DNA from 3 places in the Ferdinandcohnia sp. Marseille-Q9671 genome. Region 2 is predicted to be linked to each of the others. Evidence: riboswitches for the same ligand, from Rfam matches in the RefSeq annotation. Region 2 holds a riboswitch; each other region holds the start of a gene.
What was found. A riboswitch is a leader RNA that binds a small molecule or an ion and turns the genes downstream of it on or off. The one in region 2 is predicted to bind S-adenosylmethionine.
Positions count from the first base shown of each region.

Region 1: it holds a riboswitch for S-adenosylmethionine, as region 2 does, so the genes downstream of both, metK (methionine adenosyltransferase) here and ACWNMY_RS15480 (5-methyltetrahydropteroyltriglutamate--homocysteine S-methyltransferase) in region 2, are expected to answer to the same signal.
Region 3: it holds a riboswitch for S-adenosylmethionine, as region 2 does, so the genes downstream of both, ACWNMY_RS01540 (Fur-regulated basic protein FbpA) here and ACWNMY_RS15480 (5-methyltetrahydropteroyltriglutamate--homocysteine S-methyltransferase) in region 2, are expected to answer to the same signal.

Region 1 is NZ_CDRJTA010000001.1:1,139,690-1,144,245, reverse strand. Features, by position in the region: gene pckA (phosphoenolpyruvate carboxykinase (ATP)) at 23-1,612, opposite strand; SAM riboswitch class I at 1,890-2,054, shown strand; gene metK (methionine adenosyltransferase) at 2,325-3,524, shown strand; gene ACWNMY_RS05815 (gamma carbonic anhydrase) at 3,558-4,085, opposite strand; gene ACWNMY_RS05810 (tetraprenyl-beta-curcumene synthase family protein) at 4,237-4,556, shown strand, end outside.
Region 2 is NZ_CDRJTA010000004.1:26,124-30,679, reverse strand. Features, by position in the region: gene ACWNMY_RS15480 (5-methyltetrahydropteroyltriglutamate--homocysteine S-methyltransferase) at 13-1,116, opposite strand; SAM riboswitch class I at 1,322-1,423, opposite strand; gene ACWNMY_RS15475 (mechanosensitive ion channel family protein) at 1,624-2,886, opposite strand; gene ACWNMY_RS15470 (ABC transporter permease) at 3,131-4,556, opposite strand, start outside.
Region 3 is NZ_CDRJTA010000001.1:289,330-293,885, reverse strand. Features, by position in the region: gene ACWNMY_RS01555 (hypothetical protein) at 1-146, opposite strand, end outside; gene ACWNMY_RS01550 (PadR family transcriptional regulator) at 130-483, opposite strand; partial or broken gene ACWNMY_RS01545 (LLM class flavin-dependent oxidoreductase) at 688-1,740, shown strand; gene ACWNMY_RS01540 (Fur-regulated basic protein FbpA) at 1,836-2,033, opposite strand; SAM riboswitch class I at 2,110-2,214, opposite strand; gene lepB (signal peptidase I) at 2,333-2,878, opposite strand; gene ACWNMY_RS01530 (hypothetical protein) at 3,110-3,292, shown strand; gene ACWNMY_RS01525 (hypothetical protein) at 3,328-3,813, opposite strand; gene ACWNMY_RS01520 (ABC transporter ATP-binding protein) at 4,021-4,556, shown strand, end outside.

The DNA.
Region 1 (4,556 bases), on a different contig from region 2:
TAGGTGCTTGCACATTGTTTATTTAAACCCTTGGTCCCCCTAGTAGTTCAATATCCTTTGAAACCTCAGAGAACTTTTTAAAGTTTTCTTTGAACTTAAGGGCCAATTCCTTCGCTTTTACATAATAAGCACTTTGATCAGCCCACGTTTTGGAAGGTTGTAAAACATCGTCTGGAACACCTGGTATATGAATCGGAATCTCTAAACCGAATATATCATTTTTAACGGTTTCAGCATTATTTAACTCACCCTCTAAAGCAGCCTGAACCATCGCACGAGTGTAAGATAGTTTCATACGGCTTCCTACTCCATATTCTCCACCTGTCCAACCTGTATTTACTAAAAAGACTTTTACATTATGCTCATCTATCATTCTACCAAGCATTTCTGCATATACTGTTGCAGGTAATGGAAGGAACGGGGACCCAAAGCATGTTGAGAAAGTAGCTTGTGGAGACGTAATTCCACGCTCAGTACCAGCTAACTTACTTGTGTATCCACTTAAGAAATGATACATGGCTTGTTCCTTTGTTAATTTACTAATAGGAGGCAGTACCCCGAATGCATCTGCTGTTAGGAAGACGATTGTAGTAGGGTGCCCTGCTATACTTGGTACAATAATATTATCGATGTTTTCAATTTGGTATGCTGCTCTTGTGTTTTCTGTTAGGGAGCCATTATCATAATCTGCTATTCTGGTTTCTTCATCAACTGCTACATTTTCTAGAACAGAGCCAAATCTGATTGCATCGAATATTTGCGGTTCTTTCTCACGCGATAAATTAATACATTTCGCATAACATCCACCTTCAATATTAAACACCCCAGAACTAGACCAGCCATGCTCATCATCTCCAATCAGACGACGTTTTGGATCTGCTGAAAGCGTTGTCTTTCCGGTTCCAGACAAACCAAAGAATAACGCTACATCTCCTTCTGAACCTACATTGGAGGAACAATGCATAGAGAGGATATTTCTTTCTGGCAATACATAGTTCATAACAGAGAAGATAGATTTTTTAATTTCTCCCGCATATTCAGTTCCGCCGATTAAGATAGTACGTTTCTCAAAAGAGATAATGATAAAGGTTTCAGAGTGCGTGCCATCAACTTCTGGAACCGCTTTAAAATTTGGTGCACTTATGACTGTGAATTCTGGTTTATGAGTGTTTAGCTCATCTTCTGTTGGTCGAATAAACAATTGTTGTGAAAAAAGATTATGCCATGCGAATTCGTTAATGACTTGAATCGGCATACGAACCTTTTTGTCAGCCCCTGCAAATCCATTGAACACAAAGAATTCTTCTTTTTCTTTTAAATAAGTAAGTACTTTTTTATATAGATTATCAAATACTGTTTCTGAGATTGGCTGATTTACTTTGCCCCAATCGATTTTTTCCTTAGTAGACGCTTCTTCTACAATATATTTATCTTCTGGTGATCTTCCTGTGTATTTTCCCGTTGTTGCACGTACAGCACCAGTCGAAGTAAGAATACCCTCTTGTCTAGCAAGTACTTTTTCAACTAAAATAGGAACAGATAGGTTATGAAGTGCATTTTTTCCATTGACTAATTCCAAAAGCAGCTCATTTGAAACTTCAACTGAATTCATGAAAAACCATCCTTTTTCTATTTTTATACGAAAGAAAGAAACTCGATTTTACAATTAGTATAACACATTAGTAAAAATAGTCTATACTATTTAACGTATTTTACGTAACTTATCTACAAAAAGTGCGTACAGATTGTAAAATAGTCATTGTTGCATAGACCTTTTTGCAGTGCGAATTTTTTGATGAAAAAATATGACACGTTTCTACATATATTTTTATTAAATTTATTGACATGAAAAGGATGTCTGCGATATGATTGGTCATTGAACGGATACTCTCTTATCCCGAGCTGGCGGAGGGACAGGCCCAATGAAACCCGGCAACCATCACTTTTTTTTACATATCAAACGATTTTATGCGAACCCTATTACATATAGGTAAAAATCTGTTAAAAGTGATAAGGTGCTAACCTGAGCAAGGCATGACCTTGATCGATAAGAGTGAAAGGCGAAATGAACAATATACCTTTCCTCAAAGTGGGAAAGGTTTTTTATTTCTTTTTTTGAAACGATCTTGTGGTTTCAAGATGTTACTAACACAAGCACTTTGATGTGCTCATCACGATAAATTAGCAGCGAAGTTCCTATTATAGGCTTGTTAAGATAGGATAGAAAATTGTGTAGGTAACAATACTAAGGGAATGAGTACCGTATCAAAAAGAATGTCAGAGTCGAACTTTTCGAATTCTGAATGTTAAAGGAGGAAACATTTGTGACAAATAGACGTCGTTTATTTACTTCCGAGTCTGTTACAGAGGGCCATCCAGATAAAATCTGTGACCAAATATCAGATTCTATTTTAGATGCCATTTTAGCAAGTGATGCAAATGCACGTGTAGCGTGTGAAACTTCTGTTACAACAGGGCTTGTACTTGTTGCAGGTGAAATTACAACTTCTACATATGTAGATATCCCAAAAATTGTTCGTGAAACGGTGCGCGAGATTGGTTATACCCGTGCGAAATATGGCTTTGATGCTGAAACTTGTGCTGTGTTAACTTCTATCGATGAGCAATCACCTGATATTGCTATGGGGGTAGACCAAGCCTTAGAAGCTCGTGAAGGTCAAATGACAGATGAGCAAATTGATGCAATTGGTGCAGGAGATCAAGGCTTAATGTTTGGTTTTGCTTGTAATGAAACGAAGGAATTAATGCCTCTTCCCATTTCATTAGCTCATAAGCTAGCACGAAGATTAACGGAAGTTCGTAAAGATGAAATTCTTCCATATCTACGTCCGGACGGGAAAACTCAGGTTACTGTAGAATACGATGAGAATGACAAACCTGTGCGCATTGATACAATTGTTATTTCTACTCAGCACCATCCTGAAATCTCTTTAGAACAAATTCAACGTAATCTTAAGGAACACGTTATCAATCCTGTTGTTCCTAATGATCTTATTGATGAGAATACAAAGTACTTTATTAACCCAACAGGACGTTTTGTAATCGGAGGTCCTCAAGGGGATGCTGGGTTAACAGGGCGTAAAATTATCGTTGATACGTACGGAGGTTATGCACGTCATGGTGGTGGTGCATTCTCTGGAAAGGATCCTACAAAAGTAGACCGTTCTGCTGCATATGCTGCACGTTACGTAGCGAAGAATATTGTTGCGGCTGGATTAGCAGAAAAATGTGAAGTTCAGCTTGCTTATGCTATCGGTGTTGCTCAACCTGTATCCATCTCTGTAGATACATTTGGAACTGGAACAGTTTCAGAAGATGTACTAGTTGACTTAGTTCGCACTAATTTTGACTTGCGTCCAGCTGGTATCATTAAGATGTTAGATCTTCGTCGTCCAATCTATAAGCAAACTGCTGCATATGGTCATTTTGGTAGAAATGATATTGACCTACCATGGGAGCGTACGGATAAAGCAGAGGCTCTTAAGACACAAGCAACAAAATAATAGGAGAAAAGCTCGCCAAGGGTGGCGAGCTTTTTATTTCTTCTTCTGTTCTTCTTGTAGTTCTTTATAATGCTGACCTTTTTCAACATACTCTCTGCGAATTCTTGCCATGTCTTTTTTATCCGCTTCGTTTAATTCGCGGATTACCTTTGCCGGTCTCCCAAAGGCTAATGTATGAGGTGGTATTTTTTTACCTTGTGGAACTAGGCTTCCTGCTCCGATAAACGCCCCTTCTCCAATTTCTGCACCGTCTAGAATGATTGAACCCATCCCAATTAAGGCATCTTTTCGAACGATAGAGCTATGTAGGATAACCTGATGGCCAATTGTGACATCGTCCTCAATGAGTAACGTATTATTTGGACTTTGGTGAAGGGTGGAATTATCTTGAATACTAACTCTTTTTCCAATAACCGTTGGTGCAACATCTCCACGAATAACGGTATTAAACCAAATATTCGTTTCCTCACCAATTGTGACATCACCTGTTATAGTCGCATAATCAGCTATAAAAACCGAATCAGCAATTGTTGGATATTTCCCTTTGTATGGATAAATCATATAGGTACGCCCTTTCTCACTATATTTGATATTCGAAGAAAAATCATTTACTGTTAGTGTAGCAACTTTCACAATAATCGTAAATTAACATTACATCCTGTTTGTAGAAAATGAGGTGATATCCTTGGTACCAACACACCCAATTGGTTTAATGAAGAAAGTGTATCGTGAGGTATTTCCGATTGTACACCGCGAATTGGCCTTCTGGAGAAAGAAAGCAGAAGCGATTCCAAATGACGAGCTTCGTACACAGGCTCTAGCAAGTATTCATTCTAAAACCTTTCACTGTGAAGGAGGAGCAATCCTTGCGTTATTGTCAGAGGGTAAGATCGACGAATGTATTCAATTTATCGTTGCCTATCAAACGATAAGTGATTACCTAGATAATCTCTGTGATCGCAGTACATCCCTAGATCCAGTTGATTTTCGAACCCTACACGATTCAATGCCAGATGCATTGCGACCCTGGCA
Region 2 (4,556 bases):
TCGCTATATACCTTAACCCCAAATCTCTTTAGAAATATCAACAATATATTTTAATTTTGCCCATTGCTCTTCTTCAGTTAATATATTTCCATGATGTGTAGAGGCAAATCCACATTGTGGACTAATACATAATTGCTCTAATGGCACATATTGAGTTGCTTCCTTCACTCTAGCAATTACGTTTTCCTTATCTTCTAAAGTACCATGCTTTGATGTAAAAACACCTAGCACTACTTGTGGGCCACCATTTGGAATGTATTCCAATGGTTTGAAATCCCCAGAACGATCGTCATCATATTCTAAGAAAAATCCATTTACTTTTTCTTTTGCAAATAAAGTTGGAGCTATTTTCGCATAACTACCTTCAAATGCCCAGGTAGATCGGTAATTTCCACGGCAAAGATGGGTAGTCACAATTAAGTCTTCAGGTTTATCCTCTAGTACACCATTCGCTACACGCAATGCTAACTCAATTAATTCTTCACGAGAATATCCACTATCATTAAACGGAATTTCCGGTGCATTGAGACCTGCAATGTATACATCATCTAATTGTAGGTATCGACAACCTGCATCATAAAAGGCTTGAATTGCATTGCGGTATGCCTTGATAATGTCATTTGCATAGTCTTCAATATCTGGATAGATTTCTAGATTGCGAATTCCTGCATTAAACAACTGATTTGGACTAGGGATTGTTTGTTTAGCTACAGCACGATTTCCAACAATTTCTTTAAATTCTATAAAATCTTTTACATGTGGATGCTCCGGGTTAAATGATATCTTCCCGATTACACGTACATCATATCTTTCCGTTTCCTCACCTTTGAATGAAAAGCCGTGATCTGGTACGTACCCTTCTACCCCGTTTAAGTGCTCTAAAAAGTCGGTGTGCCAAAACCTACGACGAAACTCTCCGTCAGAAACAGCTTGCAAGCCAACCTCGATCTGCTTATCCACTATTTTAGTAATTTCCTCTGTTTCGATATTATGTAGTTCCTCAGCCGTAATCGTACCAACTTGGAAATCCCTTCTAGCAATATGTATTCTCTCAGGTCGTAATAAACTTCCTACGTGATCTGCCCTAAATGGTGCTTTAACTAATGTTTTTGTCAATTGAATCTCTCCTTAGTATCATTTTTGGGGTTCACCGGGTGGGTCACGGGGACAGGTACCTTGTCCCACTTCTACTTTTGGGTCACGGAACCTGTCCCTCTGACCCACGAGACAAGGTGACCGTCTCTTACGTCCCTGCAACACAAAAACCCCTCTTCTAAAAGATAAGAAGAGGGGTTAAATTGACAAAGTAAGATACCTGCTCTTCTTATCTTCTAGCTTAAAGCTACTGGAATTGGCACAGTACTAGTAAAAGTCCGCTGCCGAGGTATCAATGGGCCAGTCCCTCCACCTCTCTGGATAAGAAAATTTCGATTATTAAGTTATAAGCTTCACTATACGCTTCGAAAATTTGTATGTCAATAAAATTTTTGGAAGTGCAGGAAATTTGCTCCAAGCAAAAAAGTGACTGTCCCATTTATCTCTCCAAATCTCAATTTTAGTGAATCTAAGTTCTTCTCACTTCAAACTGTATACTCAAGTTTAAGGGCCTCTTTTCAAATAATATTAATACTCTCTAATCTTTCCATCTTCCTTTGATTCATCAACTAGAGCCCTGAAATCATGTCCAGAAGGATTCTGGAATAAGCGAAGTCCAAACTCTGGCGCTACAGCAAAGAGATGATCAAAAATATCAGCTTGAATTGTTTCATACACGTCCCATCTTATATCATTTGTGAAGGCATAAATTTCGATTGGGAGTCCATGCTCTGTAGGTGCTAACTGACGAACCATTAAGGTCATACCTTTATGTATCCCGTGGTGATGTTGAAGGTAATTGCTAATATACGCACGAAATACACCTATATTCGTAAGAGCTCTCCCATTTACAGGATTGCTTCGGTCAATTTCATTTTTACTATTGTACTCTTCAATTTCATTTTCCCTATAGGTAATATAATCTGAAAGATAATGGATCTTTTTAAACTTCTCAATCATTTCGTCCGAACAAAAAGTAATGCTATTTTTATCAATAAATAAGGATCGTTTAATTCTTCGCCCTCCGGAGGTTTGCATCCCTCTCCAATTGATAAATGAATCAGATATCATCGCATAACTCGGGATTGTCGTAATCGTTTTATCAAAATTTTGCACCTTCACTGTATTTAAAGAGATATCTATAATGTCTCCGTCTGCCCCATATTTCGGCATTTCTATCCAGTCGCCGACCCGAACCATATCATTCGAAGTCAACTGAATCCCTGCAACAAGTCCTAATAATGAATCTTTGAATACTAACATAAAAACAGCGGAAAGTGCTCCGATCCCACTAAGGAGAATAAGCGGACTCTCTCCCATAAGGTTTGCGATAATCAGAATAACCCCAAGTGTTATGATGATGATTTTCACAACTTGAACGTACCCTTTTATAGGTCTAGTCTTCGATATTTCATAGGTTTGATAAATATCGTTAGCTGCATCTAGTAAGCTGTTGATAACAAGTAATCCCACGAGAATTATATAAATATTTGCTCCCATTACAATCAAGTTTTCATAATTCGGAAACGTTCCAGCAAACTGATGAATGATAATTGCAGGAACAATATGTGATAGCCTTCGAAAAACCTTTCTCTCTAACAGCATGTCATCCCACGTAAATTTGGATTTTGTTACAATCCGACTAATAATTCTGATGATAACCTGTTTAGTAATAAAATTTGCTAGAACACAGATTAATGCAATAAAAAGAATCATGATTATAACAGAAAGATACCTAGCCAATGTAGGATCCATATCATAGTCTAACAAAAAGTTGTTGATGTATTTCATATGCCCCTCCAGTGTATGTAGTATGATGTAGTATGTTTATATGCACAATACACGTGCTTGCAATATGTCCTATTATATCAGAACTGGTATATCAATACCTGATTCATTTGGATGGGAAATTTCAAGAATTTATACAATAAAAATACCTGAGCCCCACTGCAGTACATTCACTACAATGAAGCTCAGGCATAAGTTTTGGGACAGGGAACCTGTCCCTCTGACCCACCGGAAGGAGGCAATCCGACTAGATACTTTCTTGTTTTAATCCGTCGATTATATTTTCTTTTTTTATTTTTTGTATGGAATAGAGCATTGCTAAGCCCACGATAACGAAAATGATTACGACTACGAATATGATACTTAGCCATGGAAGTGTAAATCCATACTCGAACGTCTGCCCGAGTGACAAGTAGATCAAATACATGACACCTAAGCTTATTGGAAGTCCGTATAGTAATGATTTGACACCATAAAATATGCTTTCGTAATTGATCATCTTGTTAAAGCCTTTTGGAGTCATTCCTACTGAGCGCAGCATTGCAAATTCACGTTTTCGAAGTGTGATGCTTGTTGAGATTGTATTAAAGATATTCGCAACTGAAATTAATGAAATCAACGCGATAAATCCATAGGTAAAGACTTGCATTAAAAGGACTAACTGTTCTTGTTCCTGCTTTCTTTGATAGACATTATATACATGTGTTGAGGAGTTCGTCACTTTATCTAATTCTTCCTGTGTTCCCAATGGGTCTGAACTATTCATGTATAACTCAGTTTGAACTTCACTTTTTGCCCTCTCATTATTCGAGACAATCTTATTTAATACATCCTCTGAAACAATTATATCTAAGCCACCTAATCTACTCGTAGTAACACCCATCGGCAGCTCTTTCGTTAATGCTGCAATTTCAATTTTATTTAAAAATTGTTCCTCTATTTCTTCACCTTCGTAAACCACTGAATTCAACTCAATTGAATTCCCTACATTTGTATGAATTGACTTCGTTTCAACAAATTTACCTAACTCATAATCCTGGTAAGAGATATGATCGATTACAATCGCAGCAGGTGTATCTACATTCTCAAATTTTTCAATATCTGCGCCCACTTTTTTGACATAGTCATTAAAACTAGTCTGATCTAAACCATATATTCTTACGTAATAATTAAATTTACCATCCTGTAACAAAGCTGGTTCAGCTTTAGCTTGTTTTAGCAATTCGTTTGGAAGTTGGTCTACTTCTATCCAAGTGCTTAAATACGCTGTTTGAACAATACTGGAATCTGTTACATACTTAAGTTTGGTAAGTGGTTGAAGATCTTCTTTGCCCATGTTATCACCAATCACTTGAATATCAAAACTAATGTTTTCCTGGGATAATTCAAGTGACTTTTTAAGATTATCTGTAAAAAAGGAAACGGTCAAAAATAGTACGATACTAATCACAAGGGAGAAAACAGTCGCTTGATATCTCTTTTTATTACGTTTTAAGTTCTTTAAACCAATCTCCGCTTCCATTCCAAAGAATTTGCGAACCATCTTTGATGTTTTTACTGCTTTTCTTGACAATTTAATATCCTGTGTTTGACGAATAGCATCAATTGCAGACACCTTGGAGGCTCTTCTTGCAGGTACATAGGTTGATATAAAGATGGTTACAATTGAGATT
Region 3 (4,556 bases), on a different contig from region 2:
TCCTCACCATTTTGTTGAGAGGTCAAGATATGGTCAGTGAGCTGTTCTTTAATACTTTCAAGATTATTCCTATTTATCTTATGTTTTTTTAGTTCCTTAATGACTTTATCTACATACTCTATTTCGTTTTTACGTAACGTTGCCATTTCCATTTACCTCCTCAACGTTGTCAATTAGTAAGGATTTAATGTCTTTTTGAACATGTAACCATTCTTCTATCTTACTCATTAGTGCGAGCTGTCCGTTTTCATTTATTTCATAGTACACTCGCACTTTTCCATTTTCCATTAACTCTCTTGATATATGTACCCATTCCTGATCATTGAGCTTTGTGAGGATTGGATAAATACTGCCTACTCCTTTCAATTTTAAATTATGTTTTTCCAATTCTTTCATAATTTCATACCCATAACTTTTCTTCTTAGATAAAATCGCTAACACACACATTTCTAAATGACCTTTAATTAAACTTGTTCTTTCCATACTATAAATGTAATACAAATATATACTTGAATCAAGTATATATTTGTAAAAAGAAGGTAAAGAGTAAAAATTAATATCGGAGGTTATGAAGGTGTAGATGATACTTGACTTATTCAACTTACAATTATAAACTTACTTACATAAAGTAAGTTGAATACACGAATCTATTTTACCTATAGAAACACGAAGAGAGAGGGAACCCTTGTGAATCAAGAAAAGAAGTTCGAAATTGGGATCTACACGCTTGCAGATATAGGACCAGATCCACTAACTGGAGAGACAGTGACTGCCAAACAAAGGCTAGATGAGGTGATACAAGCAGCAAAGCTTGCAGATGAAGCGGGGCTTGATGTGTTTGGAGTAGGGGAACATCATCGACTTGATTATGCAGTTTCTTCTCCAGCAGTCGTGCTAGCAGCGGCTGCGCAAGCGACAAATCAGATCAAACTAACAAGTACGACTAGTGTGTTAAGTACGCTTGATCCGGTTCGGTTATTTGAGGATTTTGCAACAGTTGATTTACTATCAAATGGACGAGACGAAATCCTAGCTGGTCGTGGTGCTTTTATTGAATCATTTCCGTTATTTGGGTATCACACAAATGATTACGATGAGTTGTTCACTGAGCATATGGATTTATTGATAAAGCTAAATAAAAATGAGGTGGTAACGTGGTCAGGGAATTTCCGCCCGCCGCTACGTAATGCTGAAATTTCTCCACGTCCCGTTCATGGGGAAATTCCAATCTGGATTGGAGTAGGGGGCACACCGGAAAGTGCTGAACGTGCAGGTCGATTTGGTGTTGGCATGGCGTTAGCCATTTTAGGGGGAGATCCAAGACGCTTTAAACCACTCGTTGATATGTATCGTCAGGCTTGAATAGAGGCAGGACACTCACCTGATGCATTAAAAGTAGGGGTTACGGGACATACGTATATTGCGGAAACAACAGAGAAGGCAAAGGACGAATTTTATCCGTATTATTCGAACTACTGGGAGTATGTAAACCGCCAACGTGGAATGGGCACGAGGATGTCACGGAATGATTTTGAGAGAATGGCTAGTCCAAGCACTGCGTTATTTGTAGGAAGCCCAGAGCAAATCGTGGAAAAAATTCTTCATCAGCATGAGTTATTTGGTCATACACGTTTCCTTGCACAAGTAGACATTGGTGGGTTACCTTATGTAAAAGTTGCAAAAAGCATTGAACTACTCGCAACTGAGGTTGCGCCAAGGCTTAGGAAGGCTTTGGAATAGGGCTCTTATCTATTGGATAAGGGCTTTTTTTATGCAAAAAAGCGTTCACCCATAATGGATGAACACTGAAAAATGAAGCATTTAGTTAAAGTTAATTAAAAATTTTTCCATCTTATAGATCCGTAGCCTGTATGTGGATGAGCATTTGCTTGAACTTTAAAGTATTCGAACTCTAATTCCGATAGCGATAGCTCAAAAAGTTGTTTTCCATCTTTTTTATACTGGTTAAATTCGATTAATTTCTGTATAATATCGTCTTTTCTTTTCTCAACAGTTTCTTTCAATAAAGACATTAGTAACCTTCTCCTCTCAAAATAACGATCATTTACAAGAAGATAAGAAGAGGTTTTATAACATAGGTGATAACCTCACTTATCTTTCAAGCTTATAAGCTTGCTGGATTTAGCACAGTATTCGAATGAATCTGTTGCTGAGGTTTCAATGGGCCAGTCCCTCTACCTCTCTGGATAAGTTTATATATATAGTTTAACTTTATTAATCCTATGTGTCTACTATGAATTGTTCATTTAATTTTATTGTTACAAATCTGCAACAAAAAAGCGTTCATCCTTTAAGGATAAACGCTCCAAATTTACTTACTAATGATTTTAATATCCTTCAATGGCCAGAATACAATATTTGTTGTTCCTATCAATTTATCCATTGGAACCGCTCCGATGTGACGGCTGTCCATGCTGTTTCTTCGGTTATCTCCCAGGACAAACAAATGTCCTTCAGGTACAACCTCACTTTCGACTGGTGTTTCTAAGAGGGTAAAAGAATTCGTAAGTGGGCCATCTATTACTTCTTGCTTATAGCGATCTAAATAAGGTTCTTCGTACGGCTTTCCATTAACAAACAACGTGTCGTCTCTATATTCAATTCGATCTCCAGGTAATCCAATTACACGTTTAATATATCTCTTAGTCTCCGTAGCTTGAAAGACGACAATGTCAAATCGTTCTGGTTCGCCAATTTTCGTTACAAGCATTCTGTCCTGGTCATGCAATGTAGGATTCATGCTTGCACCTTGTACGACTGCTGGTGTAAAGAGGAAGGTGCGGATAATAATTGCCAAAATTATTGCAATAAATAATGCCTTGATCCATTCCCAAATCTCATTTTGTTCCTTTACCAATTCGACTCAACCTCCCGAACTAATCATTTCATTAGTACAATAATAACATGTTTTACCATAGAGTATTATATATATTCAGTGCGTAATCAAAAAAAATGAAGGGAAGTGGGACAATCAATCGATTGGAGATGATTTTTCATACCACTAATTAATCAACATTGGTTAAAACGATACATATAAAATAATAGATATAGGATTTAAACTTTATTCAATAACTGTAAGGAGATAATAATGGGAAAACTTATTCCATTTCCAAAACCCAAAATCAAATTAACCACAGAGGAAACACTAGAATATCAGGAAATAAAGCAGGAGATTGAAGAGATTAAGGGGTTACGAGATTTGTATTATTGTAAAAGAAGAGTGAAAGATTTTTTGCAAAAGGTCAAGGGTAGAAGTGAAGGTAATATGTAAAAAAGGCAAGCAGCAAAATCATTTGCTCTTGCCTTTTATTGTTTTATTTCAGTACTTTTTTGCGTTTGTTCTTCTTCCTTCGCCTCAAACACTTCTTTTGACACCTCATTCAGTTTATTTAAGAACCTGTTAAAGCCAAAGCCTACAAAAAAGGCAAGACTGATTTGTCCATATGGACCATCTACATTATTTGTGAATTCAATGAGTAAAATACCGCTTTGGACTAAGGTGACAGCAATGACTGCAGTTCCAGTTGCGAAGATTGGATAGAAGATATACATCACCCAATCTCGATAGTTTGATAACTCATCTTTCCGATAATGTGAACAAAACATATACAAATGTCGCAATGAACCACCGATGGAACCAGCTAAAAAGTAATATAAAAAGATCTCAATATCTGAAATGAAAGGGAACGTGTCTTCGAGTGCCCCAATCCAAAGTAACCCTATTGCAAAGAAACTTCCGAAAAATAAAAAGGAAAGATATGCTAAGATTAAAATCTTTACCCATCTTTTCAAGCAATCACCCCATTATCGACAGTGTATGATGGGATGAATTCGATAATGTGTTTTCCACTAAAAGTTAGGCTAAAATGACTAAATGGACATTGTAAAGTTCCTTTGATACATTAATCATTTGTAGGTTCGGAACCTTTTATGGTTTAAACCGTATATAAAGAGACAAGTAAAGTGGGACAAGGAACCTGTCCCAAAGGAGAAAAGAGGATGAAGAAACAGAATGATGGGTTGAAGCCATTTATTAGGCTTATTTTATCAACGAATATCCCAAAGGTAGCGTTAACGATTGGGTTGTTAGGTAGCATTATTACGACACTAGTGGGACTCTCGATTCCATTGCTAACGCGGGAGCTGGTGGATGGATTTTCTGGTCTGTCGATTAATGTTACGCTTATTGTGATAATTGGAGTTGTATTTATTTTACAAGGTGTGATTGATGGGGTGTCGACATACATGTTGGCAGCTGTTGGGCAACGTATTGTCGCACGCTTGCGTGAGAAAATGTGGGAAAAACTCATTCGTTTGCCAGTCAGCTACTTTGATAAGCAGCAAAGTGGAGAGTCTGTCAGCCGAGTGGTGAATGATACAGGAATTGTGAAGGATTTAATCTCACAGCATTTTCCACAGTTTATTACCGGGGTTATCTCCATTATCGGTGCGATTGTTATTTTACTGATTATGGATTGGAAAATGACGCTCCTCATGCTTATTTCAGTCCCACTTACCATGGTTATCATGATGCC